DNA from 3 places in the Paenibacillus kandeliae genome. Region 1 is predicted to be linked to each of the others. Evidence: predicted binding sites of a transcription regulator. Region 1 holds the regulator's gene; each other region holds the start of a gene.
What was found. Region 1 encodes CtsR, which represses protease genes until heat stress. Its sites were predicted from a motif close to ATGGTCAATAAAGGTCAAACA; they were not measured.

Region 1 (10,628 bases):
TATCTATTATGCTGCTTTGAAAAATGTATCGGAAGAAGTTGTCGAAGCTGCTACCATTGATGGCGCAACGCCGTGGCAGGTAGCGACACGGGTAAAGCTGCCGCTGATCTCTTCGGTCTTTAAGGTAACGATTGTACTCGCACTAGTCGGATCGCTGAAATACTTTGATCTGATCTTCGTTATGACAGGCGGCGGACCGAACCATGCTAGTGAAGTAATGGCTTCGTACATGTATGGCGAAGCATTTAGCAAATATAATTTTGGATACGGCAGTGCGGTCGGCTTTGCTTTGCTGATCATTTGTCTGCTGATGACATGGCTTATTCGTAAACTGACGACATCCAAGGAAGATGTGCAGTACTGAGGAGGGAAGAGACAGATGAGTGAATGGGCTGCAAGCAAACGATCCAATGCAGGCTCCGGTACAGCGGTGAAAACAAGATGGGCGAGTCGTCTTGGCTTCGGACTGCTCTATCTGGTGCTGGGCATTCTGGCGGTTATACAGATTTATCCGTTAATCTGGTTGTTTTTGTTCTCACTAAAGACGAATCAAGAAGTGTTTGGGATGTCGCCTTTTGCGCTGCCTCAGAATCCGCAGTGGGGCAATTATCCGAAGGTATGGAGCCAAGGGCATATTAATCTGTACTTTTTTAATAGTGTCTGGTATACCGTCGTGGCGGTTATATTGACAATTGTTCTAGCAAGCTTTGTTACGTTTGCGATTACACGGATGCACTGGAAGCTAAGCAAGCTGGTACTGGGTTTGTTTATTATCGGCTTGATGATTCCGCTACATTCGACATTGATCCCGTTGTTTAACTTTTTCAAGCATGTGAATCTGATTGATAATCCATTATCGGTTATCTTGTCGTATACGGCGTTTAATTTGCCGGTGACGATTATGATTTTGCTAGGGTTTTATCAGGCGATTCCTAGGGAGATTGAAGAAGCAGGAGTCATTGACGGCTGCTCGGTACACCGGATCTTTTTCCGAATTGTGTTGCCGCTCACGTCACCGGTCATCGCGACAACAGCGATTATCAACATGATCTATAACTGGAATGAGTTTGTGTTTGTAAATACGTTTATTAGCTCAGATCAGTGGAAGACGCTGACGGTTGGCGTAAACAACTTTGTTGGGCAGTATTTGACCGATTGGGGCGCGATTGGAGCGACGCTGATGATCAGTATTATTCCGATTCTGGTGGCGTTCTTGCTGCTGAGTAATCGTATTGTAGAAGGATTGGCTGCCGGTTCAGTGAAGGGGTAAGTTGTTTGTCCTATTTGCGACGGATTGTGCAGCAGTGGAAGTACGATTACGAAAGAAATGCGTAGTCGTTCTCTATCACCTTTATAAAAGAAGAACATACGAATGACGCCACTCCGATTATGGGAAGTGGCGTCATTCGCATGTTGGTATAGTCGTTTGGGTGTGAAGTATAGCGAGCTTCCATCATTACAAATGGAAGCGATACAAAAGAAATGGCAACGATAACAAGCAGGTATAGTTCCCAACAACAGCAATGAATATTGGAAATGTAAGATATGATTATTTGCTTGCGCTTGGAAGGGGGAACGCTTACTCCTCTATGCTGACCAAGGGTGCCTCGATTCGTTCCAGCCCATTTACGTACGGACGCAGGGCGAGTGGAATATAAATGCTACCATCTTCTTGTTGATGATTTTCCAATAATGGAATTAAAATGCGCGGCGATGCGACAGCAGTGTTGTTGAGCGTATGACAGTATTGCAGCTTGCCATCCGCAGTGCGATAGCGGATATTGGCACGGCGCGCCTGAAAGTCGTGCAGATTCGACGACGAATGAGTTTCACCATATGCTTGACGAGCAGGCATCCATGTCTCGATATCGTATTGCTTGTACGTTTTTTGCGACATGTCACCGATACAGACAGCAACTACTTGATAAGGCAATTCCAGCAATTGCAGAAGCTCCTCAGCATTGGCGGTAATCTCTTGATGAATCTGCTCCGATTGATCCAGATCAGCTTCGCATAAGATTACCTGCTCTACTTTGGCAAATTGGTGCACGCGATATAATCCGCGTACATCTTTACCTGCCGATCCCACTTCGCTACGGAAGCTTTGCGAAGCGGCAGCCAGCTTGATTGCGCCGTTACTAAGATCCACGATTTCATTTTGATAATACGAGACGAGGGCGACTTCCGATGTGCCGGTGAGCCAGCGATCTTCACCTTGAATTTGAAATGTCTGATCCATACCCAATGGGAAAAATCCCGTATTTTGCAAAGCTGCTCCTCTGACCATCATAGGAACTTCGAGCGGGGTATAGCCTTTACCAAGCAGTAGATCAAAAGCAAGCTGCTGTACGGCACGATGTAGCAACACGCCCATGCCAGTCAAGTAATATTGACGGCTGCCACTGACCTTAACGCCTCTCGCCGTATCCATCAAGCCGTGCAGCTCGCCAAGCTCTACATGATCCCTGAGCGGAAAAGGAAAGGTCGGTACGGTTCCATGCTGTCGGAGCACTACATTATCTGCATCCGACTCTCCATCCGGTGTATCCGGTGCGACCACATTGGGTACTAGATTCATAAGTGTGCTGTATTGTTGTTGCATTTGCTCTCCTTGCGGCTCCAGCTGTTGAAGCTGCTGGTTAATGCCTTTGACAAGGTCGCGCAATGGATCAGCATCTACTGGCTGTTCTGTAGTCGTAGTCTTCATCAAAGCGCCAATCTCACGAGTTAGCTGATTACGCTGTTGACGAAGCTGCTCGATCTGGTGAAGCAGACGGTTCCGTGCCTGATAATGGTCCAATAGTTCCGCAATCGAGACTTGGATATGCTTTTTATTGGCGATCTCCTGTAGTGCTGCGGCATGTTGTTGAATGTACTGAATGTCTAACATGAATATTCGCTCCTTTGTGGATAGGCAGTAGGTGGCTGCCGATAATTTGTAAAAACACAAAGAACGCTCCTCATCAACTTGGGACGAGGAGCGTTCTGCTCGCGGTGCCACCCAATTTAACCGGAGAATAACCATCTCCGATCCACTCAGGTTCCGCGATAACGGGCGAATACCGTTTAACTTAGGGAACCAGCTACTATTCTTCGAGATGCTGCGATAGCTGCTGTTCCTTGCCGAAAACGCCTCCGGGTTGGATTCCCTTCACTGGCCGTTTCATCATATGGATTTGTATCAGTGTACTTGATGGAAGCAAGAGCGTCAAGCTATGATGAGTAAAATACGTGCGGTGTCGATTGGACGTTTACCGTGAAATAGATGAGAGGAACAAGGAGGAATACATATGAGCAAGCCAAAGCAAACCATTCAATATTTGTCTTATCATAGCGAACAAAGACGCAATGAGCCGGGCTATTTTTTTGGGACCCATCGACCGGGGGAGGATTTATATACATGTGAAGAATTACTATTTGTCAGCTATGTGGATATGGAATTGCTAATGCCTATCGTGGAAAAGCAGTATCCTCTCACAGATCCGCAAACGGGCGAGGTATATACAGCATTTGATCATTGTTGGGATAACGTGATTGCCGCTTCGGTTTGGAAAGAGATTTTGGATGAGATGGATCGATTTCCGCCAGAAAATGAAGCACATCGCTTATTTATTCAACAAGTTACGGAGTGGATTCGCAAGAGATTACAGTATGCTGACTATATTGTGGTAGAAGGAACGTTATAAATAGCTGGCGACTGTATGATTTGTTTATGATGTTGGATCGAATGAGGATAAAACATTCGGTTTCAATAGCGCTCAGACCTTATCATTCCATGAGTATGTATCTGGTCTAGAAAGAAGGTAATGACATGTTGGAAATTGTACATATTCAGGCAGAGCCGATAGAACAAATTTCTTATCTTGCACCAACTCCGGGAAGTCAGTCGGTTGATCGAAAGCAGCTACCTATTTATAGGGGGACGGTACGAGGATTGCCGGACTGTTTGAAGGCCGTAATCGTCACATCGGATCTACAAGGTGTCATGGAATATACGGCATTTGACGGTATAGGAGGGGAGGTTGAGCGTTTGGCTGATTCTTGTTCTATAACTATGACAGATCAGCAATTTATATCTACCACTGCTCCATCTTCGACTAGACGGCGCTCTCACTTGTTAGGTGAGGCTTTGCCGGAAATGTTAGAACTATTATTGCAAATGGATTGGCCACATATACACAAGGAGCAGGTTATGCTTCTGTTATGTGGAGATTTATATGCAGATGTGCAGAAAAGGGGTGCCAGCGGAAGTCCGATGGCGGTTTGGGAAGCTTTTCAACAAACATTTGTTCATATGGCTGCAGTATCGGGTAATCATGATATTTTTGCAGAGCAAGAGAAGAAGCATATTAATACGCATCAAGAAGCGATATGGATGTTAGAACCTCAATTGCAACAGATGCAAGATTTACATATCGCAGGATTAAGTGGTATTACAGGTAGACCAGATAAACCTAATCGCATGCCAGAACCTGATTTTTTGAAACAATTGGGAAGTCTATTGAGAAAATCGCCGGATGTATTGGTTATGCACCAGGGACCAGATGATCCATCCAACTGTCGTCCAGGGGATCAGAATGTGCGCGTGGAAGTGGAAAAATATAGTCCTGTTCTAATCTGCTGCGGTCATGTCGGCTGGCAGACGGAACAAGGACAAGAGCATTACGCCCGTTTGCAAAATGGAACACAGGTACTTAATGCAGATGGGAAGGTATTTATTCTAGTTGCGGAATGAGAATCCAACAGCTGACATGTAAGCTACGCTGTTGTTATCCTTGTTGATCCCCCTTGGCAAAACGGAATTTTATGGTATAATATTATAAAGTCAAAGAAAGTCAAAGTCAGCGAACAAATATGCCAGTTTATTATCCACGAAATGGATGTGATCCTGCCCGGAAACGCTGTTTTCATTTATTACAGGGATTCTACAATATGTTCGTTTCTGACCATAAAAGATATGGTTAAGTGTTGTTTATGTAGACTTTGATATTATCATTGGCGAATTCATGTTTAACTATACATGGAGGAGGATACAATGCGTAATATCTCCGACATTATCGAACAATATTTGAAACGCATGCTTCAGGAAGGTGAAGGTGCATTGGAGATCCAGCGTAACGATCTGGCTGACCAGTTTTCCTGCGTACCGTCGCAGATTAACTATGTGATCAGTACACGTTTTACGCTGGAAAAGGGCTATCTGGTGGAGAGCAAACGGGGCGGCGGCGGTTATATTCGTATTCGCCGAATCGAGCTTCCGTCACATTCTACCATCCATACCCATATTCACGAAAGTATTGGCCAAGCAATGAGCCAGACGGCAGCAGAAGGGTTAATTTACCAGCTGTTCGAGGCACGGCTGATCTCCAAGCGCGAAGCAGAGATGATGCGTGCGGTGGTGTGCAGGGATGTTATTTCACTCAATCTTCCCTATCGGGATGAAGTCCGTGCACGAATGATGAAGGCCATGCTGATCTCATTGCTTGGGTCTTGATCATAGGGAAGAAGGGAGGCATAGCGATATGATTTGTCAGGAATGCCAGCAACGGCCGGCAACCCTTCATTTCACCAAGATCGTAAATGGGGAGAAGACGGAATTCCACATTTGCGAACATTGTGCTCATGAAAAAGGGGAGCTGATTCCAGGCACTTCCGGTGGATTTTCTATTCACAATCTATTATCGGGATTGATGGATTTTGATTCCAGCAACAAAGCCAAAGCGGCAGGTACCCTTGCCCAACAGCTGCAATGCCCGGAATGCGGCATGACCTATGCCCAATTCCGTAAGCTGGGACGCTTTGGATGCAGTTCCTGTTATCCTACCTTTGACCGTCAGCTTGATCCATTGTTGAAGCGGGTTCATGGCAGTACTGCTCATGCGGGTAAGTTGCCAGAGCGCGCCGGTGTACAGATCAAAGCAAGACGACAGGTGCATGAGCTGCGTCATGAGATGCAGCAACGCATTGCCGAAGAGGAATTTGAGCAGGCTGCCCAGCTGCGCGATCAGATTCGCGAGCTGGAAAAGCAAATTTCACAGGAGTCGTAAGGAGGAATGACGTATGCCGGGTCTCCGTTTTACTGAAAAGCCTTTGAGCGAATGGATGCAAAAGGGCGGAGATTATTCGGATGTTGTCATCAGCAGCCGGGTACGTATTGCCCGTAATCTGGTGCATCAGCCATTCCCGATTGTGTCTTCCGAAGAACAGGCTGAGCAGGTACGTCAGCAGCTCACAGCTGCGCTGCAGGACGAAGGTATACAGGCACTTGGACCGTTTGAGCCGATTGTACTGGGCGAACTGAATGACGTCGACAAGGAAGTACTGATGGAAAAGCATTTGATCAGTCCTAATCTGATCAATGATTCCAAAGCAGGGGCTGTATTGTTGACGGATGATGAAGCGGTCAGCATTATGCTGAATGAGGAAGATCATTTGCGTATTCAGTGTCTGTATCCGGGTTTTCAGCTACAGGAAGCATGGCAGCGGGCGTCACAGATCGACGATGCTTTTGAAAAGGTAGTCGATTATGCCTTTGACGACCGACGCGGGTATCTGACCAGCTGTCCGACCAATCTAGGTACGGGACTGCGTGCATCGGTGATGCTGCATTTGCCAGCATTGACCATTCTCAATCAGGTCGGTCGTATTTTATCGGCGGTATCTCAGGTTGGTTTGGCGATCCGTGGATTGTACGGCGAAGGCAGTGAAGCGATCGGGAATATGTTTCAAATTTCCAATCAGATTACGCTTGGATTGTCCGAAGATGAGATTATCGACAATCTACGTAGTGTGGTTATGCAAATTATCGAATACGAGCAGCATGCGCGTAGTCGCTTGCTGACCGAATCGAAGCTGCGCATTACCGACCGCATCATGCGTTCATACGGCATTTTGTCGTATGCAACGATGATGGATGCGAAGGAAGCTTTTCAGCGCATTTCGGATGTGCGGCTTGGAGTAGATCTGGGGTTGATTGATCGGGCATCCGTCGTTCAGATGAACGAATTGCTGATTATGACACAACCGGGTTTCCTTCAGAAAACGTTCGGTGTTAAAATGGGATCAGGAGAACGCGATATGTACAGGGCGCAGCTGATCCGCGATACATTGGGTAATGTACACGTAGAAGACTAAACCGTGGAGGTGCTTCAATATGATGTTTGGCAGATTTACGGAGCGAGCGCAAAAAGTCCTGGCATTGGCTCAGGAGGAAGCGGTTCGTCTCGGTCACAATAACATCGGTACAGAGCATATTTTGCTTGGATTGATTCGTGAAGGCGAAGGCATCGCTGCTAAAGCGCTGATCGGTCTAGGTCTTGGACTTGAGAAAATTCAGGATGAGGTAGAATCGCTGATTGGTCGTGGTCAAGAGCAACCTACGAATATCGCGTATACCCCACGTGCAAAAAAGGTTATCGAACTTTCGATGGACGAAGCGCGTAAGCTTGGTCATACGTATGTTGGCACAGAGCATATCCTGCTCGGTCTGATCCGCGAAGGAGAAGGCGTAGCAGCACGCGTATTGAACAATCTGGGTATCAGTCTGAACAAGGCGCGTCAGCAAGTGTTGCAGCTGCTTGGTAGCAATGAAGCCGTATCAAGTCACCATGGCACACCTGCCAATGTGAGCACGCCAACGCTGGACAGTCTGGCACGCGATCTGACTGCCATTGCGAAGGACAGCAATCTAGACCCTGTTATTGGTCGTAGCAAAGAAATTGAGCGCGTGATTCAAGTTCTGAGCCGTCGTACCAAAAACAACCCGGTACTAATCGGTGAGCCGGGCGTTGGTAAAACAGCCATCGCCGAAGGTCTAGCACAAAAGATTATCAACAACGAAATTCCAGAAACATTGCGTGACAAGCGCGTTATGACATTGGATATGGGTTCAGTTGTTGCAGGTACCAAATATCGCGGTGAGTTTGAAGACCGCCTCAAAAAAATCATGGACGAAATTCGCCAAGCTGGCAATATCGTACTGTTCATTGATGAGCTGCATACGCTGATCGGTGCTGGTGGCGCAGAAGGTGCGATTGACGCATCCAACATTCTGAAGCCTGCACTGGCTCGTGGTGAGCTGCAATGTATCGGTGCAACTACGCTGGACGAGTATCGTAAATATATCGAAAAAGATGCTGCGCTGGAGCGTCGTTTCCAACCGATTACGGTGGATCAGCCGTCACCAGAAGAAGCGGTTCAGATCCTGATGGGTCTGCGTGACCGTTACGAAGCGCATCACCGTGTAAAAATTACCGATGAAGCGATTGAACAGGCTGTGAAGCTGTCCGATCGTTATATCACAGACCGCTTCCTGCCGGATAAAGCGATCGATCTGATCGACGAAGCAGGTTCCAAAGTAAGACTGAACTCGTATACTGTACCGCCAAATCTCAAACAACTGGAAAGCCGTCTGGAAGATATCCGTAAGGAAAAAGACGCGGCTGTACAAAGTCAGGAGTTTGAAAAAGCGGCAGCACTGCGCGATACGGAGCAAAAGATTCGCGAAGAGCTGGATACAACCAAAAACCAGTGGAAAGAAAAACAAGGTCGTACCGATTCCGAGGTTACACCGGAAGATATCGCCGACATTGTTGCCAACTGGACAGGTATTCCGGTAACGAAGCTGAAAGAAGAAGAAACCGATCGTTTGCTCAACATGGAAAGCCTGCTGCATGAGCGCGTAATCGGTCAGGATGAAGCGGTAGTGGCTGTCAGCCGTGCGATCCGTCGTGCTCGCGCTGGTCTGAAGGATCCGAAGCGTCCAATGGGTTCGTTTATCTTCCTCGGCCCTACCGGTGTTGGTAAAACGGAGCTAGCTCGTGCGCTTGCGGAATCGATGTTTGGTGATGAGAATGCAATCATCCGTATCGATATGTCCGAGTATATGGAGAAACATTCGACTTCCCGTCTGGTTGGTGCGCCTCCGGGATATGTAGGCTACGAAGAAGGCGGTCAATTGACCGAAAAAGTACGCCGTAAACCATATTCCGTTGTCCTGCTGGATGAGATCGAAAAAGCTCACCCAGAAGTGTTCAACATTCTGTTGCAAGTACTGGAAGATGGTCGTCTGACTGATTCCAAAGGACGTGTTGTCGATTTCCGCAATACGCTGATCATTCTGACTTCCAACGTAGGGGCAGAAGCGATTCGCCGTAATACAACGCTGGGCTTTACCGCAGCGGTCGATTCCGGTGCCGAGTACAACAACATGAAGGGCAAAGTGACCGACGAGCTGAAACGTCACTTCCGTCCAGAGTTCCTGAACCGGATCGACGATGTGATCGTATTCCACTCGCTGGAAGAAAAACACATTGCCGAGATCGTTACACTCATGTCGGAAGAGCTGCGCAAGCGTCTGCGTGAATATGCAGTCGACTTTACACTCACCGATTCGGCGAAAGCATTCCTTGCCAAAGAGGGCTTCGACCCTGCTTATGGTGCACGCCCACTGCGTCGTGCAATTCAAAAGCACATCGAGGATCGTCTGTCCGAGGAACTGCTGACCGGCAGCGTCAAAAAAGGCGATACCCTGCTGATCGACGAAAAAGAAGGCACACTGTCTGTAGAAAAAGTAACTCCTTCTCAAGAAAGTGACAGTGTTTCCGCAAACGAAGCAAAATCCTGATAAACGCAGCTCAGTCATCGAAAAGGCAACTTTTCTACATGAGACTGCTATCACCATAGCAACTTTACCCGCCCCTATGCGTATGTATAGACGCTGAGGCGATACGAAAGCATCGTTAAAATAAAGGTTGGTTTCGAAGGCAAATATGCCCTCGGAACCAGCCTTTTTAATGTTATAATGTAAATAGACTGCAAAATCTTGTCTGTTGCAGAACAGAGGTTTTTCAAATTCAACGTGATTTAGCGTATATATAGAAAGGGACGTCCATGGCAAAAGTAAAAACAAAATTTTTCTGTACCGACTGCGGCTATGAATCGCCCAAATGGTATGGCAAATGTCCGGGTTGTCAGGCTTGGAACACCATGATTGAAGAAAAGGAAACGTCGGCTGTCAAAACACAGGGCATGAATTCCAGCCTATTCCAAACGCCAACATCGGTTAAGCCGCAGGCGATTACGGAAGTGGAAGCTGGTCAAGAACCGCGCATCCAAACCGGTATTCATGAGCTGAACCGTGTACTTGGTGGCGGTATAGTGCCAGGCTCGCTTGTACTGGTAGGTGGCGATCCGGGGATTGGTAAATCGACGCTGCTGCTGCAAACGTCACATGCGCTGGCAGTCAAAGGGCTGCGAGTACTGTACATTTCCGGTGAGGAATCGGTACGTCAGACCAAGCTGCGCGCCGAGCGTCTCGGTGCGCTATCCAATGAGCTATTTGTGTTGTGTGAAAGCAATATGGAGCTGATTGAGGAAGCGATTGATAGCCTCAATCCGAATTTTCTTGTCATCGACTCTATCCAAACGGTATATCAGCCGGAAGTAACGAGTGCACCGGGTAGTGTGTCTCAGGTGCGTGAATGTACATCGCGATTTATGCGGATTGCCAAAATTCGCGGGATCGCTACTGTGCTGGTCGGTCACGTGACCAAAGAAGGTGCGATTGCCGGTCCACGGATGCTGGAGCATATGGTAGACTGCGTGCTGTATTTTGAAGGTGAGCGTCA
Region 2 (10,628 bases), on a different contig from region 1:
GGCGGCAAATTGAAGTTGCACTTTGCTAAAGGATACGCTCCAACGAGTATGATCAAAATCATCGCGAGCGATCTATCACGGAAGCATGGCACCTTCGCCTCCATCGAAGCGACAGGATTGCCAAAGGGCTATACAGTGAAGCCAGTCTATAGCAATACAAGCGTAAAAATACAGATTGTGAAAAAGGAAAAATAATGCTCATCTCTCTTTAAATAATCCTATGTCATCCCCCTGTAAAGCCATTTGCAATCTGGGCTTTGCAGGGGGATAATTTATGGAATGGGCATCTATCATCATGAGCTATATAGTGTCAGTCAAACGCTAGATCAGATAACATCCAAGGGGGATTGTACATGTATTCGACATTGCGTTATACATTAGAAAGCAATGGTACTACATATGAGAATGACAGTCTTCAAGCATCGCTGTTCGTCGATCTGATTACAAATCTGGATGTGCAGGATTATATCGTGCTGGAGCCGTCAGAGCCGATCGAAGGAAGTATATATATGCAGATGGCTGCATTGGAGCAAGATGGGCAGATGGTGGCAGAGATTCGTTTCATCAACAATCAGATGAAAAACGGATTTCAGCATTATAGCTATACAACCTCGGATCGAACGATAATGATTCGCTATATTCTGGATTACTGGGGTCATCAGCGATTGCCCAATCTAGAAGCTTGGCAGGATGTGACGGATGAATTTACTTGATGAAGAGGGTATAGACATATATAAGATTTTACCGATGTACGTGTCGTCAATATGAATTTGGTTAATTATTGTTAGAAATAGACTGCCGTTGTTAAGCGACGTTGTGAAGTGACGTGTCAGACTGCTTCATGATCAGATAAGCTGCAAACGTCTGCTCAATCAACGATCAAACGTGGAAGGCGAGGACCAATGATGAGTGAACATCGCGAGAATGATGCAACATGTACCAATACAGCTGGGCATCCGCTACGCTGGGATCATACGGTTCATTATGTCAATAATCTAGATGAAGCGATTGATACATTTCAGCAATATGGGCTGCATGCTTTTCGCGGCGGATCGCATCCAAAGTGGGGAACGTACAATGCGCTCAGTTATTTTGGGCTAGAATATGTAGAGTTTCTCGGTGTTGAGGATCGAGATAAGGTGCAGGCTGCTGATCCTGCTCATGTTGTTGTGCGCGATGCGCTGACTGAACTTCCCGTGCATCAGCGTTTTAGTCGGGTAGCCATACGTACGGATGATATTGAGGCGGTGTGGCAATCCTTGAAGCAGCATGAATTGCAGTTGTCGGAGATTCTGGATGGTGAACGCCGCGATGCATCTGGTAATCTCATTCAATGGCGGATGTTTATGATTGGCGGTGATTTTGAAGGATTGCCGTATCCATTTTTTATTCAATGGAGTGGCGAGGATGAGCAGCGATTGGATCAACTAACGAGAGCTGGCTTGGTTGCACCGCATCCTGCTGGGGATACGGAATTGTTGTCAGCCTTGTTCGGCGTTGTCCATCCAGAGGCTGCCGCAAATCACTGGCATGAACTGTTTGGGTTAGAAAAGGAATCGTCTGCACCGAACACACTGCGAATCGGTAAGCATTATTTCAGCTTTGTACAGGCAGTAGAGCCGGGCATCACGGCATTGACCTTCCGCACGAACGCCGAATCATTACTAGCACGCGCGATCGAGATCGGCGGCGGACAGTATCGCTTTATCGCATCCGATGTAGAGCTGGATAGCTTGTGATCATGTAAAAGAAGGGAAATAGACAGTCGTTAGTTTCATACGCAAAAGCCTCTATCGCTGGAGATAGAGGCTTTTGCGTATGGATATAAGTAGAATAAATTGCATGCAAATTTATTTTCAGAAACTATCTATAATCTATTGACTTCTCCTACAGAAGAGTTATAATAGTCAAAGAAAGTCAAAGTCAGAACACATTGATCAAACGTCAAACTGACCTTTCCTGATCAATGAAAGATCTATTCTTGGATCACTGTTCTGCATCGTCGCAATAGTATATGATTGCGCCCGCCGATCCTTATCGTGGTAGAAGATACTTCAAGTGTTGTAATACATCTTATGTGAACAACCAATACCATATTCCTACAACCCGACGGACAGCGGTTCTATCCTTTTCGCATCATCCGGTGAATACCGGCACTCTCCCGTCTACGTACGGATTCTTATTTACGAAAGGGGCAAATTTTTATGCGTTGTCAACATTGTAATCAGAATGAAGCTACAGTAGGGCTTCAATTCACAATTAATCATAAATCCGAGAAAATGGTACTGTGCCAAGACTGCTATGCCAAAATGAATAGTGGTGTTCCATTCGCAGCTGGCTTTGGTCCTTCTCCTAACGGCATGTCGTCCATCGACGAGCTGTTCAAAAGCTTGCTACAGCCCAATGCCCGCTCCAACGGTGCAGCATCTAACGATAATCAAGCAGCAGGTCGCACAGCTTCATCCCGCAATGGTGGGAATGGTCTGCTGGATCAATTGGGACGCAACCTGAATGATGCCGCTCGCAATGGCAAAATCGATACCGTTATCGGGCGTGATGAAGAGATCGAGCGTGTTATCGAAATTCTTAACCGTCGTAACAAAAATAACCCCGTCCTGATCGGTGAACCGGGCGTTGGTAAAACCGCAATTGCCGAAGGTCTGGCACTGCGTATTACCGAGGGGAATGTACCGTCCAAGCTGCTAGGCAAAGAAGTGTATTCCTTGGATGTCGCTTCTCTTGTAGCGGGAACTGGTATCCGTGGACAGTTTGAAGAAAAAGTAAAACAATTGATCGCTGAGCTTCAGGAGCGCGACAATATCCTGCTGTTTATCGACGAGATTCATTTGCTGGTTGGTGCAGGTTCTGCTGAAGGTTCGATGGATGCAGGCAATATACTGAAACCGGTGCTCGCTCGTGGTGATTTGCAAGTGATCGGTGCGACAACACTCAAGGAATATCGTCAGATTGAAAAAGATGCTGCGCTGGAACGTCGTTTCCAACCGGTGATGGTGAATGAGCCAACTGTACAGGAAACTGTCGATATTTTGAAAGGGCTGCGTCCGAAATACGAAGAATTCCACGGTGTACGCTATTCCGATGAAACAATTGCTGCTTGTGTACAGCTATCTCACCGTTATATTCAGGATCGTTTCCTGCCGGACAAAGCGATTGACCTGCTGGACGAAGCCGGTGCTCGCTTGAATCTGAGAGCATCTGTTGGTGACGATAGTCAACTGCGTAGTCGTCTGGAACAGATCAAAGTGGAAAAAGAACAGGCAACAGCTGCTGAACAATACGAACGTGCTGCTGAGCTGCGCGATCAGGAAGCGATTTTGCTGGAAAGTCTGAATAAAGGCATCAGTGCTGGTGAACCAGTGGATGTGCAGGTTGATGACATTCAGCAAATCGTAGAACGCAAAACTGGTATCCCAGTCGGCAAACTGCAACAGGATGAGCAGAGCAAAATGAAACATCTGGCTGCTCGTTTGGAAGACAAAGTTATCGGTCAGCATGAAGCGGTTGAAAAGGTAGCGAGAGCGGTACGTCGTAGCCGTGCCGGGCTGAGACAGCAAAATAAACCGATTGCCTCGTTCCTGTTCGTCGGTCCAACCGGTGTCGGTAAAACGGAATTGTCCAAGTCGCTGGCAGAGGAATTGTTCGGTCAGCAAGATGCTATGATCCGTCTGGATATGAGCGAATATATGGAGAAACATTCCGTGTCCAAACTGATCGGTTCCCCTCCGGGTTATGTCGGTCATGAAGAGGCTGGTCAACTGACCGAGCGTGTACGTCGCAATCCATACAGCATTATCTTGCTGGATGAGATTGAAAAAGCACATCCAGATGTACAGCATATGTTCCTGCAAGTGCTGGACGATGGACGACTGACTGACAGTCAAGGTCGTACCGTCAGCTTCAAGGATACGGTCATCATTATGACCTCCAATGCAGGTATGGCGGAGAAAAAAATCACTGTCGGCTTCTCTGCACCAAAAGCGGATCAGACGCGTTCGATTCTGAGTTCGTTGGGAGCATACTTCCGTCCTGAATTCCTCAACCGGTTTGACGCAATCATTCCATTTGCTTCGCTGAAAGCGGAGGATTTGATTCAGATTGTGGATCATATGCTGAATGATATTCAGACTACGCTGAGCGAGCAAGGCATGACGCTTGATATCTCTGATGAAGCGAAACGCAAATTGTCCGAACTCGGTTATGATCCTGCCTTTGGCGCTCGTCCATTGCGTCGTGTGATTCAGCAGTATGTCGAAGACGGCATCACTGATCTGGTACTGGACGACGAGCAGGTTCGCCGTATTCACGTAACGGTCGAAAATGATACCATTCAAGTGACCAAAGCGGGTTAATAATAGCACTCGTATGAACGGTTTATGTTCATCTGTTAGATATATAATGCAAAAGCACCTTTCCACCAACGCTTCCTGTAGGGAAGACGAAGGGGAAAGGTGCTTTTTATCATACATACAATCCATAGGATGCAATCATCTTTGCATCACATGATCATAACTGTATTATTTGTGTACATCCGTGTCATGAACATCAACCGAACCGATGTCCTCACGACCGCTATGCTGTACCGAATCGGGAATATACAGGTTATGCCCCGGCTGTTTGGTTTCCCAGTAGATCGAAGCAAACAGACGTTGCGGACTGACGAGCGGTGATCCCCCGTTAATACGTGGAATGGCAAACGGATTGTCATCGCGTTTGGCAAGACCGAGTGTTGTTGTAAAGGCATGCTGGATACCAGCATCCTTGACGACCTGCTCGACTTCCGGTGTATACAGTCCATATGGATATGCAAATGTATCAATAGGGTGCTCATTGAGCGGTTTCAGAGAATCCACACACGTAGTCAAATCCTGAGTGATGCGTGCCAGATATTGCTGTGGTGTTTCTTCCACGCCATTCTTTACGAGTGGAGCAGTCAATGCATCGGTCGTTTCGCTTGTTTTGTAATGCAGGTGATTCGTATGCGGCTGTACTTCCATTTTCGGATCTGCCTGGATCATGTCGGTAATCTCCTGCTTGGTCATATGTGGCGTATTGACGATGGCATTTTTGCTAAAGTCACCGGTGATCACGAAGCTGACGCCGGAAATATTGCGTTCCTGCATAATGGGGAATGCAGTGGTATAGAAATTCTCATACCCATCGTCAAATGTAACGAGCACCGCATTTTCTGGTACCGATCCGCCTTTCATATAGGAGCGGAAATCATTTAACGAGATAAAGTTCATGCCTTTGGAGCGCAGAAAATCGAGCTGTGAGGCGAACAGATCCGGTGTGATGATATCGCCGCCTTTTTGCGTGGGGCTAATATCGTGATACATCAGCACAGCGACACGATCTTTGTAAAAGGTTGCCTTCGGAATGGTATTAAATTTCTCAACCGGAGGTAATTCACTTTCCGATAAAGGGGCTGGTGTCGATGCTTGTTCAATCGAGCCGGTAGTTGTGGATGTAGATTGCGTTTGTGTTTGCATAGGGGTGCCGAGGAGCTGCTGCATCGGTCCATTATCCAGATATAGAGCTAGAATAACAGCTGCCGCACCCACAACCAGTCCACCAAGTGTGAATAGAAGTGCTTTAACCCATACCATGCGTGAATTCTCTCCTTTAATGTAGACGTTGGTTTCAATATCCTTTACTCTATATCGGCTCCATTGTTTTCCATGTTGAGAGTGAATCCATACTTGTTATAGGATGTATATCATGTGTATCCATTATTCGTAGATGGCTTGTACATCTGCGGTAGCCTCTACTGGAATATGCCGACTGGATGCAAAATCAAATAATCCTAGATCGGTCAGCTTCAAGGTCGGAATAACCGGTAAGGCAAGGAAAGACAGCATCAGAAACGGATTAAAGTGACGAGCAGCACCGATTTCCAACAGCGCTTGATTCAGTCGCTTGGTCTGCGCATATACTTCCTGATATGGCAGTTCGGACAGAAGACCAGCAATGGATAGTGGAACCGATGCTAGCACTTCCTTACCGGATATTACAGCCAGACCTCCATTCATGCCTACGACGTGCTCAATCGCTAGCAGCAACTCTTCATCCGACGCACCCGCAGCGATCAGATTATGCGAATCATGGGCAACCGTAGATACAATCGCCCCCTTTTTCAATTCAAAGCCTTTCACGATGCCGAGTCCAATATGACCGGTTCCCTGATGACGCTCTACTACTGCTAACTTGAGCAGATCGTTCGTAGTAGACGGGACAAAGTGTCCGTTAGTGATGTCCACCTGTTCCACAGCATGACGGGTAACGATGGAGTTTGGAATAATCTCGATCACATTGCACAATTTGGAATGCAGTGGCAATGCCAGACAGGATAGATCCAACGGCCCGGTATTGCAAGTCGAGAGAGTAGTGGATGAAGAAGCTGATGCGTGTAACAGATCATCGGCTGAGTACTGCATAGCAGCAATGGATGTTGCAACGTCCGCTTCCGAATTGTTCTCATCCGCTTGATGTGGCGAATGAGTATGTGTCATAGCTTCATTTGTAGTAAGGGCAGATTGCTCTGTAGTTGATGCAGAGGTATCAAATGCCTGCTCCACTAATACCGTATCCTGTACAACGGGTTGCCCATTTTTGAAAACGCTATGGATGGTAAGCTGCTCCAGATCGTCGACGATGACCAAATCGGCGATATAACCGGGAGCAATGGCACCTCTGTCGCGTAATCCGTAACATTCTGCTGCATTCAGAGTTGCCATTTGGATCGCAGTCATGGCAGGCAGTCCGTGACGAATCGCCAGTCGTACATTATGATCCACACTGCCTTCATCCAGCAGATCGTCAATCAGCTTGTCATCGGTCACAAATACACAGCGACGCGAATTGTACGGCGTAATCACTGGCAAGATTGCTTCCAGATCCTTTGTCGCTGTACCTTCGCGTACAAGTACATACATGCCCAGCTCTAGCCGTTGCTTGGCTTCTTCAGCATTGATACATTCGTGATCGGTTCGAATACCAGCGGCAACGTACACACTCAGCTGCTCCTTAGCGATGCCTGCTGCATGACCATCAACCAATTTGCCTTGCGTATGGGCAGACGATATTTTTTGAACCATGGAGGCGGAGGCATGGGACAGCGCATGGAAGTCCATCACTTCTGCCAATCCAAGTACACGCGGGTGCTGATAAAATGACTCCAAATCTTCGGCTTCCAGACAAGCCGCGCAGCTCTCAAACGAGGTAGCCGGTACACACGAAGGCAGCATAATAAACTGATCCATCGGCAAGCCTTCCGATTGCTCCAGCATATACCGGATACCATCAGTTCCGGCGACACTGCCAATCTCATGCGGATCGGTAATGACACTAGTGACGCCATGCTGCAAGACAACTTTGGCAAATTCGCGTGGAGATAGCATCGAACTCTCAATATGCACATGACCATCAATCAGCCCGGGAATGATCCATTGTCCATCGGCATGAATTGTTTCGCGTCCTTCATAGCTGCCGATACCAGCGATGACTCCATCAACAATGGCAATATCACCCTGCATGATTTCACCGATAAATACATTGACAATATTGCCGCCCGTAATAACGAGATCGGCAGGGATCGCTTTGGATGCGACCTGAATACGACGCGTAAGTGCTGCTGTGTTCATTTGCATAAGATACACTCCTTCAGAATTGGGATGAGCATGCTGTCAGCAGTGAACGGAAAAGAAGTCATCTGTATGAAAAGGAAAACGTAGGTGGTAGCTCTGACTAAAGAGGATAGCCATAGGCCCAACCAAAACAGAATACAAAAATCCCGATCACAAAAAATGCATGACAGCATTTTTCGTAATCAGGAGTTTACGGTTCCTGGTAGAGACCCCCGGCCCATATTATCGGGGTTATACGAAAGCTAGACGATTTAAATTAGACCTATTTTAGTAGAAACAAGCGAAGTTGGCAAGCCTGATGGATAAGTTTTCTTACATAAAGCTCAACAAAGAGCGGCGGAAAAAGGAATGTCAGAAAAAGATATGCCATTTTTGATATAGAAAATAAAAGAAAAAGTAGGGATTATTAATTATTTGCTTTAAATTTGAAGCGAAACAACATATCGTGTTAGTTATTATCAACAAATGATCATTTTTAATTTAGGTTTTATGACAATTAAATTAACATGTACTATCGAAAAATAGAGATTACTCAGTATAATAAAATACATTCAAGTCATTAGAAACTGGATAGATGTACTCAATCAGAACTGACATGGCAGAGGATGAAGGTTGGATCTATCCGTTGAATCAAACAAAAACTGCCCTCAAGAATCGAAGCGATGATTGTAGCGCTAAGTGAATAGCAATGTGAGACAGTATGACACAGTGTACAGTGGCAATACCAAATAGACGCTGGCGAAAGGTATGAGGAATATGAGTCTGGAAGCATTGAATGAGCGTGTAAAACAAGATCTAGCGTATCTAGCTTACGGAGGTGCAGACTGGGTTCGTCCAACCGAGCATCCTGAAGGGCATGTATACGATGTAGTGGTGATTGGTGGTGGACAAAGTGGACTGGCGGCAGCATTCGGATTGCTACGCGAACGTATTTCTAATATCGTCGTATTGGACGAGAACCCAGAAGGGACAGAAGGGCCGTGGGAAACGTATGCGCGTATGGTAACGCTGCGTACGCCCAAGCATCTAACCTCTGTGGATCTTGGCATTCCCTCGCTAACGTTCCGTTCTTGGTGGGAAGCACAGACCGGACCGGATGGCTGGGAGCAGGTAGACAAAATTCCACGTGGTGACTGGATGAATTATCTGCGCTGGTATCGTCGCATATTGAATTTACCTGTGATGAATGATGTGCAGTTGAAGCTGATTGAGCCGCTGGAGCAAGGGATTCATCGTCTGCATTTGGATGGTCATGGCGCACCGTCGCAAACGATATTGGCACGAAAAGTTGTACTCGCTACTGGCATTCAGGGAGGTGGCGAATGGCATGTACCGCCGATGATCAGTGAGCGGCTGCCGGAGCATCTGTATGCTCATACGTCCAAGCCAATTGATTTTGACCAGCTAAAAGGGAAAAAGGTCGCTGTGCTGGGCGGCGGTGCATCGGCATTTGATAATGCCAATCATGCGCTGACTGAAGGCGTGTGCGAAGCACACGTATTCGTACGGCGCAAAGTACTGCCAAGCGTCAATCCGATTCGGCAAATGGAAGTATCGGGCATGATCGAGCGATTTCATGCTCTGTCTGATGGGGAGAAATACGCAACGATCTCGCATTTTTTCAAATTCAATCAGCCGCCGACGAATGATACCTTTGAACGGGCGGCGGCATGGGACGGATTCCGGCTACATCTGGATTCGCCGTGGCTGGATGTGCAGCCGCAGGGAGAGGGTGCGCTTGTCACAACACCGCACGGAGAGTTTTATTTTGACTTCCTGATTGTAAGTACAGGCTTGCTCAGCGATCCAGCGTTGCGTCCAGAGTTGAAGCTCGTTGCCGGACATATTGCCCGTTGGAATGACCGATATGAAGCGCCGCCAGAGGTTGCGAATGCTCTGCTGGATGCGCATCCGTATCTTAGCTCCGGCTTTGCTTTTCAAAGTCGAGATGAGCAGGGGGAGAAGTTGCTGCACGGATTGTTTGTATTTAACTATTCCGCTCTTGCCAGCTGTGGACTATCGGCATCGGCTATCTCCGGTACAAAAAATGCAGTACCCAAACTCGTTACCGCTGTGGCGGATCAGCTGTTTTTGGATGATAAAGAGCATATCCTAAGCAGTTTCCTTGCTTACAATGAGCCTGAGTTTGTTGGACGTTGGCCAAAAGTAGTTACGGGCTAATGGAGTAAATGTGTTTATTGCACAGTATGCCTAGACGATCTAGTCCATGAATGTATAAAAAGCGATCTTGGACGACGTAGCATGGAGCGACCGAGCCAAATGGTTCCTCTGTCACTCGATATGATGAATCTTCTTCGATCACTAATAGGCGCATTCTTCGTGTAAATCATGCGAAGAATGCGCCTGTTTTTATGATTACTGGATAAGGAATATACAAATGTCGCTTATTATCGCACCCACTGCGCCAGCTGTTTCAACTTTGGATGCGCTATGATGGCAGCAATCACCAATGCCGCGATGCGCTGTGCACCGTATACAGAGAAGTGGGTATTGTCCTCCACGCCTTGTGGATAATTCGGATGCTGTTCCGGCGACAAGTGTAAAAATAATGCTTTGGAGCCCTCCTCGCCAAGCTGCCGATATAACTGCTGACTGGCAGTGAATAGATCCAATAGTGGCGTGTTCGTATCGTCAGCCACACGGCGCATCATCTCTGGATACCGCTCCAATGCTAACGGATCAGGTTGACCATTCTCTAGAAAGAGGCGGCGGCTGACCGAAGTTAACAAGACCGGAATCGCCCCTTGATTCCGTGCAGTGTCAATATAACGCCGCAAAAATGCCGGATAGTCCGTATCTGGATCGGTGTATCTCGTCGGATCATCAATTTTGCCATCATTATGTCCAAATTGGATCACAAGATAGTCGCCCGCCTGAAGCTGACGCGCAATATAATCCAGTCGCCCGTCGGTGATGAAGGAGCGTGTGCTACGTCCATTGATC
Region 3 (10,628 bases), on a different contig from region 1:
CTTTAAAATAGGTTTGATCAGGTCACAGCGACTATGGCTGTGTACCTTTATATATAGGAACGCATGACTGCAACAAAGCAGGCGATTTCAGCGGAACATGCAGAGCATGTTAATGCGTCTGCCGGTCGCAGCCTCGTTCATCTCAATAGGAAAAAGCTTACTTACGGCTAGAAATGATCGATGTACCGGTCATTTCGTCTGGTTTTGCAATTTGCAGCAGATCAAGGATCGTTGGTGCAATATCACCCAGAATACCGCCTTCACGCAGTACAACATTCTTGTCCGTTACGATAAACGGAACTGGGTTTGTTGTATGCGAGGTTTGTGGACGGCCATCTTCGTCGATTTCTGTTTCAGCGTTACCATGATCGGCAGTAATCAGCGCTACGCCGCCTTTGGCAAGAATCGCTTCCACGACACGACCGACACATTCGTCTGTCGTCTCAACGGCTTTGATCGTCGGCTCCAGCTTACCAGAGTGACCAACCATATCCGGGTTGGCAAAGTTCAGGATGATCGCATCCTGACGTTCCGCTTCGATCTCGGCGATACAAGCATCCGCCACTTCACGCGCACTCATCTCTGGTTGCAAATCATAGGTAGCTACTTTTGGCGAGTTGATCAGAATACGAGTCTCGCCTTCCAGTTCTACATCACGACCGCCACTGAAGAAGAAGGTAACGTGTGGGTATTTCTCAGTTTCGGCAATACGCAATTGCTTTTTACCGTTTTGAACGAGTACTTCGCCCAGCGTATTGTCCAGACTTTTCGGTCCAAAAGCAACATGACCTACGACGGTTGCACTGTATGTGGTAAGACATACATAGTACAGCTCCTTCGGATAGTCACCGCGCTCGAAGCCTTCAAAGTCGTGCTGTGTAAATGCTTGGGACAGCTGGATCGCACGGTCAGGACGGAAGTTCAGGAAGATGACAGAATCTCCACTGCTTACCGTACCGGTCGGTTGACCCTCAGCATCTACGATAACAGCTGGTACAACAAACTCATCGTACACTTCTTCTTTGTAGGAAGAAGTTACCACACTCAGCGGGTCCTTGAATTGAGGACCTTCGCCGTAAGCAATGGCACGGAATGCTTTTTCGACACGATCCCAACGTTTGTCGCGGTCCATGGCGTAATAGCGTCCTTGTACGGTAGCGATTTTGCCGACACCGATGCTGTTAACTTTCTCAACCAGTTGCTCCATGAAGCCTTTACCACTGTCCGGCGCTACGTCGCGACCGTCCAAGAATACGTGGATCAGCACATCATGAAAGTCATGTTTTTTCGCCATTTCTAGCGTTGCAAACAGGTGGTCGATATGACTGTGTACACCGCCGTCAGACAGCAGCGTGAATAGGTGCAGCTTTTTGCCGTTTGTTTTGGCATTTTCGAATGCGCCGACCAGTGCTTCGTTGTGGAAGTACTCGCCGTCACGAATCGATTTGGAAATGCGGGTCAAATCCTGATATACGATACGGCCTGCGCCGATATTCAGGTGGCCAACTTCCGAGTTCCCCATTTGACCTTCTGGCAGACCTACGGCTTCGCCGCAAGCTGTCAGCGTCGTATGCGGATATTGTTGAAGGTAACGGTCATAGTTCGGTTTTTTCGCCTGAGCAACACCGTTGCCTTCGACTTCCGGACGCAGACCGAAACCGTCCATGATGATTAATGCTACCGGTTTTGGAACTGACATTTACTTCGCCCCCTCAACCAGCTGAATGTAAGACTCAGGCTGAAGACTTGCGCCGCCGACGAGTGCTCCGTCAATATCGCTTTGTCCCATGTACTCCTTCACGTTCTCAGGCTTCACGCTACCGCCGTATTGAATACGAACTGCGTTTGCCACTTCTTCGTTGTACAGGTCTTTCACAACGCCACGAATGTAGGAAATAACTTCATTCGCATCAGCGGAAGTGGAAGATTTGCCCGTTCCGATTGCCCAGATTGGCTCGTAAGCGATAACGGTTGCTTTTGCTTGCTCTTCGCTCAGACCAGCAAATGCGCCTTCGGTTTGTACTTTACATACATCCTTGGTTTGATCGCTTTCGCGCTCTTCCAGCTTTTCGCCTACGCAGACGATTGGCGTCAGGTCATGACGGAATGCAGCAAGTACTTTTTTGTTTACGATCTCGTCGGTTTCGCCAAAATATTGACGACGCTCGGAGTGACCGATGATTACATAGTCCACGCCGAGATCTTTCAGCATAACGCCGCTGATCTCGCCAGTGAATGCGCCATTGTCTTCAAAGTGAAGGTTTTGCGCGCCGATTTTGATAGAAGTGCCTTTTACCGCTTCTACCAGAGCTGGCAGGTTGGTGAATGGTGCACAGATTACGCTCTCTACGCCTTCCACTTCTGCTTTGCCTTTGATATCTTCGATGAATGCTTTCGCTTCTGGAACGGTTTTAAACATTTTCCAGTTGCCGGCAATGATTGGTGTTCTCACTGCTGTATCACTCCTTCTATTCCATACTGCCTATATTGTAAACTTATTTATCGTTAAGTGCCACAACGCCAGGAAGTGCTTTACCTTCCATGAACTCCAGGGAAGCACCGCCGCCTGTGGAGATATGGTCCATTTTATCAGCCAGGTGGAACTTCTCAGCTGCTGCTGCGGAGTCACCGCCACCGATAACAGTGTAAGCATCTGTTGTTGCGCAAGCTTCTGCTACTGCACGAGTACCGTGGGAGAATGGCTCGATTTCGAATACGCCCATTGGTCCGTTCCAAACAACCAGTTTGGAGTTTTTGATCACGTCAGCATAGATCTCACGTGTTTTGGGACCGATGTCGATGCCTTCCCAATCAGCTGGGATGTCGCCAACTTCAACGATTTTTGTGTTTGCATCTGCACTAAAGTCGTCGGAGATTACGATATCTACTGGCAGGTAGAAGTTTTTGCCCAGTTGTTTTGCTTTTTCAATAAAGCCCAGTGCTACATCCAGTTTGCTCTCGTCCAGCAGGGATTGACCTACTTCGTGACCTTGAGCTTTCATGAATGTATAGGACAGACCGCCACCGATGATTACGTTGTCTGCCAGATTCAGCAGGTTGTCGATCACATCGATTTTGTCTTTTACTTTGGAACCACCAACGATTGCTGTGAAAGGACGCTCTGGATTGTTCAGGGCTTTACCCAGTACATCCAGTTCTTTCTCCATCAGCAGACCAGCTACTGCTGGCAGGTGATGCGCGATACCTTCTGTGGACGCATGTGCACGGTGAGCCGCGCCAAATGCGTCGTTTACGAACAGGTCAGCCAGCTCAGCGAATGCTTTTGCCAGTTCTGGATCGTTTTTCTCTTCGCCTGCATGGAAACGAACGTTTTCCAATACCAGAACGTCGCCGTCTTTCAGTTCAGCGATTTGAGCTTTGACTGCATCACCAGTCGACTCATCTGCTTTTGCTACCGGTTTGCCCAGCAGTTCGGACAGACGCTCAGCTGGAGCAGTCAGTCTCATGGACTCCACTACTTCACCTTTTGGACGACCCAAGTGGCTCGCCAGCAGGACTTTTGCGCCTTTTTCGATCAGGTAGTTAATGGTTGGCAGCGTTTCGCGGATACGTTTGTCATCCGTGATTTTGCCATCTTCCATAGGTACGTTGAAATCTACACGTACGAATACTACTTTGCCAGCTACTTCTACATCACGCACACTTTTTTTGTTCATTGTCTTACCTCCATGCCCGTAATTTTAAGCTTTACCAAATCGGAACCGGCTGCACTATGTACAGCACGTAACTTAGAAAAAGCGGAAACAAATAAGATCTGTTTCCGCTTTATGGAATTAATATTTATTTCAGCGTATGGCTGGTATTAGCCTTTGTTCGCGAAGAACTCAAGCGTACGAACCAGTTGAGCTGTGTAAGACATTTCGTTGTCGTACCAAGCTACCGTTTTAACCAGCTGTTTGTCGCCAACTGTCAGAACGCGAGTTTGAGTCGCATCGAACAGGGAACCGAAAGTCATACCTTTAATGTCAGAAGATACGATTTCGTCTTCAGTGTAACCGTAAGTTTCTGGATCGGAAGCTTCTTTCATTGCTGCGTTTACTTCGTCAACTGTTACATGTTTCTCCAGAACAGTTACCAGCTCAGTCAGGGAACCAGTTGCTACTGGTACACGTTGTGCGCCACCATCCAGTTTGCCTTGCAGTTCTGGGATTACCAGACCGATTGCTTTCGCAGCACCAGTGGAGTTAGGGATGATGTTCTCAGCCGCTGCACGAGCACGACGGAAGTCACCTTTCGCATGTGGAGCATCCAGTGTGTTTTGGTCGCCAGTGTAAGCGTGGATTGTTGTCATCAGACCTTCAACAACGCCGAATTTGTCTTGCAGTGTTTTTGCCATAGGTGCCAGGCAGTTTGTTGTGCAAGATGCGCCGGAGATAACTGTTTCAGTACCATCCAGAATTTCGTGGTTTACGTTGTAAACGATTGTTTTCATGTCGCCAGTTGCTGGAGCGGAGATAACAACACGTTTAGCGCCAGCTTTCAGGTGAAGCTCAGCACTTTCTTTGGTTGTGAAGAAACCAGTACATTCCAGAACGATGTCTACGCCCAGGTCGCCCCATGGCAGTTCTTCAGGGTTACGGTTAGCCAGAACTTTAACTTCTTTACCGTTTACTTTGAAGAAACCATCGTGTACTTCAACATCACCGTTGAATTTACCTTGAGTAGTATCATATTTCAAAAGATGTGCCAGCATTTTAGCATCTGTCAAATCGTTGATTGCTACAACTTCGATACCTGCTACGTCTTGAATACGACGGAATGCCAGACGTCCGATACGTCCAAAACCGTTAATACCAACTTTAACCATGAGTGAATTCCTCCCAGAAATAAGTTTGATGAAATTTATGCAATCAAGACAAGATTCGCTTGAATCTGTCGAGACAGTGATAATGATAGAATAGGATTGCGTTTGACCCTGCAAACGCCTAGTGCGTTGTACGTATAATCGGGAAATGTTTCCCTGCTGCTGCCGGATAAAGGTACTGTGTTCTTACTCTATAGAAGAAACTACAGTTCCTTGACGATCTCCCTAGCAGCAGCTTCGTCGATGACCAGAATATCTTCCTGACCAAATTTGAGCACGGAATGAATGGACTGTGCCTTGCTCTTACCACCAGCGATGCCAATCACTACCTCTGCATTGGCGATATCCTCCAGCTGCAACCCAAGGGTCAGCATATGGTGGACCGTTTCGCCTTGCTCGTTAAAATAGTGACCGAACGATTCGGCGACGGCACCCGCTTTGCGGATTTCCTGTACAAGCTGCGGGTCCAAGCGGCGACGGCGTACCATTTCCATGGCATCACCGATACCGTGAATGATAATGCGTGCGCGCCGGATAAACTCGACGATCTCACGTACATTTTCATCCTCGTACAGCAGCTCGTAGGCATCTCTGCGCAGCAGATCAGGCACATGCAGCAGCCGGTACTGCGCGCCAACCCGCTTCGCCATCGTCGATACGATGGAGTTCGCTTGGTATTCCATGTTTTCGCCAAGTCCGCCTCTTGCCGGAACGAACCAGGCATTTTTGAGCGGAGCCGGCAGTGTCGGACTGAGTTGCTCAGCAACTTCAGCCAATGTAAAACCGCCGGTGACCGCTACGATATCATCTTCGCGCATCACACTGAGCAGCGCCCTTGCGCCTGCCCGTCCAAGATGTTGCTTGGTACTTGCAGATGTGTCGCAATCGCCGGGCACAATGACCACCTGCTGCAACCCGTAGGCATCGCGGATGCGTTCCTCCAGTGCAGACAGTCCCAGCAATTCTTCCATAATAGGTTCCAGCTCGTCAAGCAGTTGTCTGCCCGCTTCGCTGACTTTCATTCCGGTGCTCTCGATCTCCAGCAGTCCCTGGGACTTGAGCAAATCGGTTTCGGCGCGCAAGACGCGCTCCGTCATGCCCAGAGACGATGCAAGTGCTCTTCGTCCGACCAATCCCGTCAGCATGACCTGATGTAAAATGGCATATCGCTTTTTGAGTACGTCGGTGAGATCGGGCAGAAGCTGCTTCTGTATTTCAAGTAATTTTCGCATGCTTTCCACTCCTGCAACTTATCTCGCTCAGTGTAATCTGGTTCATTTCAACCAGGCTGGGTATATGGACTCAAAACGTCCCGGCATAACTTTTTAAGTCCCACTACTATATTAACCAATTTCCGGCTTAGAATCAAGTCTAGACGATAACTATTTATGGCAGGTTTACGTTACACTTTTCACAGGGTCATTGCTTGCTTTTTAAACTTATCTATTCTATAATCAGTCTTGCTGTTGTTTCATATGCGCCCGTGGTCCAATGGATATGACGTAGGCCTCCGAAGCCTGAGATCCAAGTTCGATTCTTGGCGGGCGCGCCATTGCTTTCTACTTTATACATATTGCATTCCCTCTACTGTTATATCAGACAATTGTTAAGCCTGTATTATTATATAGAAGATATTCACGTAACCAGCAGATGCTGGTTATTTTTGTATGATCTGCCGGTAAAGCAGCACTACTATGCGGCTAATGATACTGGTTCCATGGAAAAAGGAGCACATTGCAACGCTGCCCTTTTCTTCATTAACCCATTTTCAGGTAAATTAGGCATTTTTGCAGAGGATAGTTTGACTTTCTTTGACTTTTAGTTTGAACTACCCTATAATGTGGTAAGAACAATTGATTATTTATATTGTTTGGACTATGATTCCACTATATTCATAACATTTACGATGATCGTAATTTTAAGGAGGGTTTCTAGTGAGTTATATCCCAATGGTCGTTGAACAGAGCAGCCGCGGTGAACGCGCCTATGATATCTATTCCCGTTTGTTGAAAGATCGTATCATTTTCCTCGGTTCCGAAGTCAATGATATGGTGGCAAACGCGATTATTGCACAAATGCTGTTCCTGGAAGCCGAAGACCCAGAAAAAGATATTCATCTGTACATTAACAGCCCAGGCGGTTCCATTACGGCGGGCATGGCTATTTATGATACAATGCAATTCATCAAAGCGGACGTGTCCACAATCTGTGTCGGCATGGCTGCAAGTATGGGCGCATTCCTGCTGAATGCAGGCGCTAAAGGCAAACGCTTCGCGCTGCCAAACAGTGAAGTAATGATTCACCAACCACTCGGTGGTGCGCAAGGTCAAGCAACGGACATCGAAATCCGTGCTCGCCGCATTCTGAAAATGCGCGATAAGCTGAACAAAATCTTGGCAGATCGTACTGGTCAACCGCTGGAACGTATCGAACGCGATACAGACCGTGACTACTTCATGAGTGCTGCTGATGCTGCTGAATACGGCCTGATTGATAAGGTAATCGAAAAAACACCTCCACAAGGCGTGTAATACGCTGGCTGGAATATAAAAAGCTGCAATGGCATGATGCCGTTGCAGCTTTTTTGCATGTCGTTTTGTATATCGTATAGTGTAATAGCAGCTAATCTTCATTGGCTATATCATTCATGACTCTCTATATTCTAACCTGCATAGGAATCATCACATTCATACATTACATTAGCCCAGAAGCGGCTCGTCGGTGAGCAGCACACGATGACGATGCGAACCGTGCAGCTCTAATATGATCAACTCATTCGTCCCTTCCACTAGCAGAGGCGCTGGAATATACAGCGTTCGCTGTGGTCCACGATTCCAATATCGTCCCAAGTTGAAGCCATTCAAGTATACGATCCCTTTTTGCCAGCCCTTCATATCAAGAAACGTATCTCGGCGCTGAGACACCTCGAAGGTCGTCCGGTAAAAGGTAGGTTTCTCACCCTCTGCCTCTAGCATAGTATCCAGCGCATTGCGTGACGATATGGCGGCATACTCCGCTCCTATCGGTAATTGTCCATCTAACGAATAGATCACCCAATCATATAGAAACTGATTGCCCAAACGCACGCCTTCGGTAATACCTTTACGATCCAGCAGATGTGGACCGTAGTTGATCCGCCCCATATTTTCTACCAAAATGCTAAGTCTGGCTCCCTGTACTCCGATGTCCAGCTTCAGCGACTGAGCATCTGGATCAGAACGGTCAATGACACCAGCATAGCGACCATCTACAAACACCTGTGCACGATCACGCACTTCTTGAATATACAATTCCGTATTCGGCAATGGACCGGAGACAGTTGTCGTATATAGTACAAATCCATAGCTTTGCCCCAGCTCCTCCATTGTCAGTGGATATGGCGAATACACCGGTTCAGGGCAGAGCAGATCTAATATGCTAAATAGACCTACACTTTCGGTAAATTCTAGCTCGCCATATCCATATGACTTGATAGGCTCTGGCAGTGGTGGCGGTGTCAGTCCGCGATAAGCGTGCAGCACCTGCCGTACAAGATGATATTTATTAGTAAACTGCCCCGATTCGCTGAGCAGCGCGTTATAGTCATAGCTTGTAATCGTTGGCTCATACGTCTGAATATGATTCGCTCCATTATAAAAGCCAAAATTCGTCCCACCATGGAACATATAAAAGTTAACCGACGCGCCTGCTTCCAGCATCCGGCGCAATTCATCGCCCACATTGCCAGCATCACGCACATGATGCTCCTCACCCCAATGATCAAACCAGCCATTCCAATACTCCATGCACATCAACGGTTGCTCCGGCTGATGCTGGCGCAATTTGTGAAATGCCTGCTCTGGCTCGGAGCCAAAATTAACCGTCATTAGCGTACCTTCCACATGACCCGCAGTCAGCAGCTCATGCTCTGGACCATCGGATGTAAACAGCAGCACATCTATCCCACGCGAGATCAACGCATCGCGTACATACTTCAGATAAGCGGTATCGTTACCATAGCTGCCGTATTCATTCTCCACCTGTACGGCTAGAACAGGTCCTCCATTTGTACATAGATACGGCAGTAGACGTGGAATCAGCTCATCATAATAGCGGTCGATTGCCTGCAAATATCCGGGGTAGCTGCATCGAACACGCATGTTTGGATCAGCTAACAGCCAAGATGGCAATCCGCCAAATTCCCATTCTGCACAAATATACGGGCTCGGACGCAAAATAACCCACAAATCCAGTCGAGCGGCTATTTCTATATAAGCACCTACATCCGCCATACCATCAAAGTTGTATGCTCCCGGCGCAGGCTCATGCAGATTCCAAGGAATATACGTTTCCACACAGTTAAAACCGGCTGCCTTCAAGCGCAGCAAACGATCCTCCCAGTATTCTGGTACGATTCGAAAATAGTGCATTGCTCCAGAAATGATCGTTATCGGTTCATCGTGCCATACAAACGATCCATTACGCACATCAAATGGTGTCATGCCTACAGTCTCCTTTATGTTGGGAATCAAACAGGCGGAGTACCCGTGTTTATGAAGAGAGATACAGTAAGATTATGTACCCGTTTGGCTGCATATATTGTACCATCATCCGACAATATGCAGCGAAAAAAAGAAACCTGTGCGCATGTAGATTGTGAAAATGCGTCACAGGTCGGATATAGCTATTCTCATGAAGCAGGCAAATCGCATGATGATTGGATGCAATCAAATACGAAAGGCGCATATTATATGATGAAGCAGGATTATTTATATGCGTTCAACGGATTGGTGCCGGATGGCAGGACTTGATTGAACGTAAATCCGAAGTCGGGATTGCCAGTCATACCAGATGTAATATCCGTGATTTGGAAAAAGATATGGAAGCCGCTGTCTGTCAGATAATAGTTATTCATATACTCATTTGATGTGGCACTCAGCGCATTAAACTTTTTCAAGGAATCATTAGGAGAATCGGTAGATTTGCGAATCTCCTTCTGGATCAGCGTTTTCAATGTCTGCTCATAATTGGCATTGGATGTTAGCAAATCATCCAGTGGAATCAATTTGCCGTCACGCAGAGAAAAATTCATACTTGCCATCAAAACATCGCCCTGTGTATTGCCCAAAAATTGATTATTGCTCAATATAAAGCTGACAATACCATTCTGGTTATACGTCATGCGATAACCGCTGATCACATCGTAACGATTCTCCTTGGATACAGAAGAACCAAGCGCTTTGATTTTCTTTTGATGCTTCGTCAGAAATTGTTGAAAATAATCTTTCAATTGGTGATTGATCGCTGTTTGGACAGCAGTATTGTCCAGACCAGTAATGACCGGATAGGTGATATCAATCGACGCATTAGCATTGCTGACTTTGGAGGTTAACGCAGTCGGCGTTACCGTAATATCGTTCATCCCTGCTTGTGTCAGATTGATCGTCCGATTGTTATGACTCGAAAGGACGAGATAGTTAAATGGCTCTGCTAATGCTTGCGCCTGTACATACGCGACGCCTTTGACGATTTTGGAATCGTAATGTTCACCGAACAGTCCGTTGTTAAAGCTAACATATACGCCGTCGTCACCGGAGCTAAGTGGATTATGCAGATCATAGGTAGCAGATGTTTTCCCTTTGGTCGCAGTGATCATTTGGGTTCTGCTGCTATAGCTTAATGTATAGCCCATCGCTCTGAGTGTATCTTTGAGTGGTACTAGCGTGTTTCCCGCTTTGCTTCGTATGGCTGAGGCACGGATTGCTTTGCCATTCACCTGTATAGCAATAACTGATTGGGTCGTGCTCGTGTTACTCGATGTACT

Region 2: a site for CtsR is predicted at 1,947-1,967, ahead of ABXR35_RS03890 (ATP-dependent Clp protease ATP-binding subunit). Genes of this name have one in related genera too.
Region 3: a site for CtsR is predicted at 6,624-6,644, ahead of clpP (ATP-dependent Clp endopeptidase proteolytic subunit ClpP). Genes of this name have one in related genera too.

What each region holds. Positions count from the first base shown of each region.
Region 1 covers NZ_JBFDUZ010000008.1:5,807-16,434, forward strand. The annotation lists gene ABXR35_RS22750 (carbohydrate ABC transporter permease) at 1-364, shown strand, start outside; gene ABXR35_RS22755 (carbohydrate ABC transporter permease) at 380-1,270, shown strand; gene serS (serine--tRNA ligase) at 1,580-2,890, opposite strand; gene ABXR35_RS22765 (hypothetical protein) at 3,291-3,686, shown strand; gene ABXR35_RS22770 (metallophosphoesterase family protein) at 3,812-4,735, shown strand; gene ABXR35_RS22775 (CtsR family transcriptional regulator) at 5,036-5,494, shown strand; gene mcsA (protein-arginine kinase activator protein McsA) at 5,523-6,047, shown strand; gene mcsB (protein arginine kinase) at 6,061-7,134, shown strand; gene clpC (ATP-dependent protease ATP-binding subunit ClpC) at 7,154-9,625, shown strand; gene radA (DNA repair protein RadA) at 9,892-10,628, shown strand, end outside.
Region 2 covers NZ_JBFDUZ010000001.1:882,637-893,264, forward strand. The annotation lists gene ABXR35_RS03875 (acid phosphatase) at 1-195, shown strand, start outside; gene ABXR35_RS03880 (hypothetical protein) at 354-713, shown strand; gene ABXR35_RS03885 (VOC family protein) at 903-1,739, shown strand; gene ABXR35_RS03890 (ATP-dependent Clp protease ATP-binding subunit) at 2,205-4,370, shown strand; gene ABXR35_RS03895 (polysaccharide deacetylase family protein) at 4,536-5,627, opposite strand; gene ABXR35_RS03900 (adenine deaminase) at 5,751-7,667, opposite strand; purine riboswitch at 7,824-7,923, opposite strand; gene ABXR35_RS03905 (FAD-dependent oxidoreductase) at 8,421-9,845, shown strand; gene ABXR35_RS03910 (GDSL-type esterase/lipase family protein) at 10,073-10,628, opposite strand, start outside.
Region 3 covers NZ_JBFDUZ010000002.1:37,575-48,202, reverse strand. The annotation lists gene gpmI (2,3-bisphosphoglycerate-independent phosphoglycerate mutase) at 158-1,699, opposite strand; gene tpiA (triose-phosphate isomerase) at 1,700-2,452, opposite strand; gene ABXR35_RS14035 (phosphoglycerate kinase) at 2,496-3,677, opposite strand; gene gap (type I glyceraldehyde-3-phosphate dehydrogenase) at 3,824-4,828, opposite strand; gene ABXR35_RS14025 (sugar-binding transcriptional regulator) at 5,029-6,057, opposite strand; tRNA gene ABXR35_RS14020 (tRNA-Arg) at 6,303-6,377, shown strand; gene clpP (ATP-dependent Clp endopeptidase proteolytic subunit ClpP) at 6,760-7,356, shown strand; gene ABXR35_RS14010 (glycoside hydrolase family 35 protein) at 7,525-9,306, opposite strand; gene ABXR35_RS14005 (PdaC/SigV domain-containing protein) at 9,570-10,628, opposite strand, start outside.